One region of the Mesorhizobium sp. M0518 genome, then DNA from elsewhere that is predicted to be linked to it. Evidence: riboswitches for the same ligand, from Rfam matches in the RefSeq annotation. Region 1 holds a riboswitch; the other holds the start of a gene.
What was found. Region 1 has a riboswitch for cobalamin ahead of metE (5-methyltetrahydropteroyltriglutamate--homocysteine S-methyltransferase). Riboswitches for the same ligand answer to the same signal wherever they lie in the genome.
Positions count from the first base shown of each region.

Region 2: another riboswitch for cobalamin. It lies ahead of NKI66_RS07050 (CbtB domain-containing protein); the one in region 1 lies ahead of metE (5-methyltetrahydropteroyltriglutamate--homocysteine S-methyltransferase).

Region 1 is NZ_JAMYQY010000024.1:70,720-73,794, forward strand. Features, by position in the region: gene NKI66_RS27605 (alpha,alpha-trehalose-phosphate synthase (UDP-forming)) at 1-1,212, shown strand, start outside; cobalamin riboswitch at 1,771-1,972, shown strand; gene metE (5-methyltetrahydropteroyltriglutamate--homocysteine S-methyltransferase) at 2,068-3,075, shown strand, end outside.
Region 2 is NZ_JAMYQY010000004.1:62,666-65,740, forward strand. Features, by position in the region: partial or broken gene NKI66_RS07045 (MFS transporter) at 1-587, shown strand, start outside; cobalamin riboswitch at 653-849, shown strand; gene NKI66_RS07050 (CbtB domain-containing protein) at 886-1,065, shown strand; gene NKI66_RS07055 (CbtA family protein) at 1,081-1,875, shown strand; gene cobU (bifunctional adenosylcobinamide kinase/adenosylcobinamide-phosphate guanylyltransferase) at 1,868-2,383, shown strand; gene cobO (cob(I)yrinic acid a,c-diamide adenosyltransferase) at 2,385-2,999, shown strand.

The sequences.
Region 1 (3,075 bases):
ATCTCAGGCTCGGAAGAGGATTATAAAAGTTATCGCGACGTCAATGCCTTCATGGCGCGCGCGGTGTCCGAATTGGGAGATAACGCAGTCTACTGGGTTCATGACTATCATTTCCTGCCGCTCGGCGCTGATTTGCACAGACTCGGTATTGACCGGCCGATCGGCCATTTCCTGCATACGCCATGGCCCGAGTCTGACATGATGGAGCGCGTGCCCAATTCTGGCGAGCTAATGAAATGTATGCTCGAGTATGATCTGCTCGGTTTCCAGACCGACCGTGATGTGAGCAATTTCCTCGCCTGTGTCCAATCTCATTTGGGGCTGGAGAGCAAGGACGGGGTCGTTTTCTCGGACCATGGCCAGACGCAATGCCAAAAGTTTCCTATAGGTATCGATCCGAAGCAATTCGAACAGTGTGCCGCAGATTCGCTTGAGGCGCAGAAAGCCTACATTTCGCAGTTGAAACTTGGTGGAGCAAAGCTAGTTATCGGCGTCGATCGGCTCGACTACACCAAGGGCATCGACAATCGGATTAAAGCTTTCGATCTGCTGGCAGTCGAGCCGCAACGTGTCTCGCTCTTGCAAATCGCAACTCCCTCACGTGGCGACATCCAAGCGTACAGCGAATATCGGCGCGACGTCGAAAGACTCGTCAATCAAGTCAACAACCGGCATGGCACGGACGAGTGGATGCCGATTATCTATGAGAACAGGTCGTTCACCCAAGCTGAGATCGCGGGTCTTTACAGAGCCGCGCGTGTTTGCGTTGTGACGCCGTTGCGCGATGGCATGAATCTTGTGGCGAAAGAATACATTGCTGCACAAGATCCGAGCGACCCTGGCGTTCTGGTGTTATCGAAGTTTGCCGGCGCGGCCGAAGACTTCGGCGAGGACGCCCTGCTGGTAAATCCGAGGCTCTCCGACGAGATAGCTACCGCGATCTCAAGAGCGGCCAGCATGCCGCGCGAAGAACGCATCCAACGCTGGCGGAGGATGATGGACAAACTTGAAGCGTATACGATCCACCATTGGTCAGCGGACTTCGTTCGGCAACTGGACAGCAGCCGGGTTACGGTCCCTGCGGATCACTTCCACTATGTTGGCTTGGGCTGGATCAGCGAGGCCCAAATGCCTTCGTATCGGACCGAGCCAGAATTGCACACCGCGCTGACGCGTGCACTTTATAAAAACTGGGTCCTGCCGATCGTATGATGCAGAATATGAAGCACGCGAGCTTTGCCTGCATTTGCGCATCCCTCAATGCCGAGCGCTTGGAGAGAGAGATACTTATCCTGACCGCCTGAATGCGGCTTAAGCGGCTTATCGGGACCACAGTCGGGCTTTGCATCAGACCCTTGAGCCAGGCTCCGTCAGTGTGGTCTCTTGCCGCCGAGCGGAGTCATCACGATTGCCTAGTCACCCGTGATGACGACTGGCGTGCCAATTCCCGCGGTTTGGCGCTCACTCCGAGAAAACCGCTTCTACCACGCACGCACGACTTGCCGCCGCATCGTTAGACATCGCCACCAATGCGATCTTCTGCATTCTAATGACGTTGTCACGCGCTTGAAGTCTCGTCCGAAATCCTTCATCGGCGACCTGCGAGGGATGTCGCAGCCCGACAGGGATCCATTAGTTGGACAATGGTGGCAGCGGAGCAGCGCCGCCAATGCGACTGAATATTTCACAATGTTAGACAAGCGTAAAAGCGAAATCACATAACGACATAAACATTTCGTTATGCGTCATTGACAAAAGAGCGGACTGCTGTGATTGTCTGCGTGTCGTGGTTCTCGCGTGCGGCGCTGCCGCAGCGGAGCTAAGAGGGAAGCCGGTGCAATGCCGGCGCTGCCCCCGCAACTGTTAGCGGCGAGCCAACCCCACTCATGTCACTGAGGCGAATACCCTCAGGAAGACGGGTAGAGGCTATGACCCCGCGAGCCAGGAGACCTGCCACGGCGAATTACGTCCACGGGCGGGGTGTCTCGGTGGCCGCTGCAAGCCGGCGTTCGTGCCGGCCTGCTAGCGCCTTCCTTGTCATCGGCGCCCCAACCATCGGGGTATGACATGACTGACTCTCAGGAAATTCCTGTAGCAACGCTCGGCGTGCCGCGCTTCGGTCGTCGGCGAGAACTGAAATTCGCGCTTGAAAGCTACTGGTCCGGAACATCGTCCGCTGGCGACCTTCTCACGACGTCGAAGGCGCTCCGTGCCGCTAGCTGGGAAGAGCAGCGCGATCGCGGCGTGTCGAAAATCCCGTCGAACGACTTCTCGCTTTACGACCATGTGCTCGACGCCGCAGCCATGGTCGGGGCCGTTCCATCCCGTTACGGCTGGAATAGCGGCGAGGTCCCACTTGACATCTACTTCGCAATGGCGCGCGGCAACCAGGGTCAGACGGAGGATTGTGGACACGCTGGTCACCAGGAGCAGGCTCATGGACCTGGTGTAACCGCGATGGAAATGACCAAGTGGTTTGACACCAACTACCACTACATTGTGCCGGAACTCGATGATGATCAGGCGTTCGCCCTCTCGTCATCGAAGCCGGTCGATTACTTCCTCGAGGCTAAAGCTCTCGGCATTCACACACGCCCAGTCATCCTTGGACCCATCACCTTCCTCAAGCTGGCGAAATCGCCTGCCGAGGGGTTCGGTCCCATCGCGCTCCTACCGCGGCTGCTGCCCGTTTACGAGCAAGTCCTGCAGAAGCTGAAGCTGTCGGGAGCCGACTGGGTGCAGATCGATGAGCCAGCGCTTGTCCTCGATCTGAACCCGAACGAACGAGCTGCGTTCGAATTCGCCTATGGCCAGCTGTCGAAAGCCGCGCCCGAGCTGAAGATCATGCTGGCTACGTATTTCGGGTCGCTGGGAGACAATCTCGAAACCGCGGTTTCTCTGCCCTTGGCCGGGCTGCATATTGATCTCGTGCGCGCTCCCGAGCAGCTGGAAACGGTGGGTCGGCTCGCTCCGAAGGATCTGGTGCTCTCGCTTGGCTTGATCGATGGCCGCAACGTCTGGCGTGCGAACCTGCCCGCCATTCTCGACCGCATCAAACCGATCGTCGCCGGCTGG
Region 2 (3,075 bases), on a different contig from region 1:
CCCTGTCAATCCGCTCGCCAATATCGGCCGTTTCGTCGCGCAGCCCAGGCTCAGACTGGCCTGGCTGATTGCCTTCGGCCGCTCCTGCTTCTGGACGACGTTCTTCGTCTATGGGCCGCTGTTCATGGTCATCACGGGCGAGGGCAAGCTGGCCGGTGGCCTGCTGGTTTCGGCCGGCAACGCGCTGTTGTTCATGGCGATTTTCTGGGGCAAGGCAGGAAAGCGCTTTGGTGGCCGCGGAACCATGACATTTGCCTATTTCGCCATGTCAGCCGCGCTGCTGGCGGCGGGCTTCGTCGGCGAAACCGTGCCGTTGCTTACCGGCGCCTTCCTGCTCTGTGGTGCCTTCTTCACCATTGCGCTCGACGCCCTCGGCTCGACCGCCTTCATGCGCTCGGTGCGCTCCTATGAAAGATCTCAGATGGCAGCGGTCTACCGCACCTATCGACTTTTCCGAGTTGACGCCGCCGCTGGTCTATTCGGTGGCGCTGGCCTTCTTCGGCCTGGGCTCGGTGTTCGTCACGCTCGGCCTGCTGGCGGCGGTCTGCGGCTTTGTGACGTGGCGCTATCTGCCGAAATCACTTTGACCTTCATGGCGCATTCGCAATGGTCACCGGCGGAATTTGGTTTGCCGGAAGCGAGGATTCTGCCTATAGTCACCGGTGTCGCCGGTTCCATTTTGGAGCCAAGAGGGAATGCGGTGAGGGCGAATTTCGCCCAATGCCGTGGCTGCCCCCGCAACTGTGTGCGGTAGTCCTCTCCATAAACCACTGAGGATTTTTTCTTCGGGAAGGTGGGGAAGGACGCTGATCCGTGAGCCAGGAGACCTGCCGGCGACAGGAAACTGACTTCGATGCCCTCGGGTGGAGGGCGAAAGGACAAGACATGACTACCGCTTCCGTCTCCCTCGGCGCCTCCGTCTCCTCGCAGTCGCGCTTCATGCAGCTCGCGCTTGCCGCGCTGCTCGGCATTTTCGTGATGGGCTTTGTCGGCTTCTCGCATATCGATGCCGTCCATAATGCGGCTCACGACTATCGCCATTCGATGGCGTTTCCCTGCCACTGACGAGGGGCTGACATCATGAATCTGTTTCGCAACGTCGTGTTCATCGCGGCGATCGCAGGGCTCGTGGCCGGCGTCGTCCTCGCCTGCCTGCAGGCCTATGCCACCGTGCCGCTGATCCTGAAGGCGGAAGTTTACGAACAGGCGGGCGGCGGGCATCACCATGACCATGGCGCTCCGGCCGCAACGGATAGCAATGCCATGAGCACAACTGCTCCGGCGGGAGATGCGATGAGCTCTGCTGCCCCGGCTGCGGCGGAAGCCGCTCCGGCAGACGAAGGTTGGGCGCCGGCAGAGGGTTTCGAGCGTTTCGCCTTCAGCGTGCTTGCCAATATCGTCACCGGCATCGGCTTCGCCTTGATCCTGGTCGCGGTCTCCGAATTCGCCGGCGGCATCGGTGGCTGGCGCCAGGGCGTGTTCTGGGGCCTTGCCGGCTTTGCCGTGTTCACGCTGGCGCCGGGCCTCGGCCTGCCGCCGGAACTGCCGGCCATGCCGGCCGCCGATCTCACCCAGCGGCAGATTTGGTGGTGGGCAACGGTGGCGGCAACCACTGCCGGTCTCGGCCTGATCGCGTTCCGCAAGTCGCTGCCGCTGGCGATCCTTGCCGTCCTTTTGATCGTCGCACCGCATGTTGTCGGTGCACCGCAGCCCGACAGTTACGGGACGGCGATTCCGGAAGGGCTGCATCACCAGTTCGTGGTGGCGGTGACCGTGACCAATCTGGTGTTCTGGCTGGTGCTCGGCGCGGTCGTCGGTGTGGTGCGTGGCCGCTTCACCGGCACCGCGACCAGCCTGCGCGACAGCTTTGCCTGATCGCAAGACACTGACCTTCCTCATCGGCGGCGCGCGCTCCGGCAAGAGCGCGCACGCCGAAATTTTGGCGACCGCCTTGCCGCCGCCCTGGACCTATGTCGCCACGGCGCAAGCCTGGGATGACGAGATGCATGAACGCATCGCGTTGCACCGATCGCGGCGTGGCGAAGGCTGGACGACCATCGACGCACCGCTCGATCTCGCCGGCGCGCTCGGGGCCTTGCCCGACAGCCAGCCTGTGCTTGTCGACTGCCTGACGCTGTGGCTGACCAATCATATGCTGGCCGATCACGATCTCGAGCTTGAATGCCGTCGGTTGGCGGACGTGCTGTCGCGGCCGCGCGGGCCATGGTTCGTGGTGTCTAATGAAGTCGGCCAGGGTATCGTGCCGGACAATGCACTGGCGCGCCGCTTTCGCGATGCCGCCGGCCGGCTCAACCAGCAGGTCGCCGCTGTCGCCAATACGGTGCTGCTGATGGTGGCGGGGCTGCCGCTCAAGGTGAAATGACATGACCGACATCGACGATAAGGGCGAAGAACGCCACCGCGCCAAGATGGCCAAGCGCAAGGCGGTGCAGGATGCCGAGGTGGCGAGCAAGACGGTCGAGAAGGGCTTGCTCATCGTCAACACCGGACCGGGCAAGGGAAAGACCACAGCTGCCTTCGGCCTGGCGCTGCGCATGCTCGGCTACGGCAAGCGCGTCGGCGTCGTCCAGTTCATCAAGGGCAAGTGGCACACCGGCGAGAAGGATGCTTTCGCCGCCTTCGGCGACCGCGTCGTCTGGCACGCGATGGGCGAGGGGTTCACCTGGGAGACGCAGGACCTGAAGCGCGACATCGCAGCCGCCGAAGCCGCGTGGGTCAAGGTGCTCGAACTGATGGCCGATCCGTCGATCAGCCTGCTGGTGCTCGACGAACTGAACATTGCGCTGCGCTACGACTATCTCGACCTCGACAAAGTGGTTGCGGCGCTGAAGGCGCGACGCGAGGACCTGCATGTCGTCGTCACCGGCCGCAATGCCAAGCCGGCGCTGATCGAGGCGGCCGACCTCGTCACCGAAATGGGCGTGACCAAGCACCATTTTTCCGCGGGCGTGAAGGCCCAGCAGGGGATCGAGTTCTGAGGCTTCTTACCCCCTTTGAAGGCAGGGCTATCGCATATGGATTCTTGCGAAGAGGGACCCCCACCCTAACCCTCCC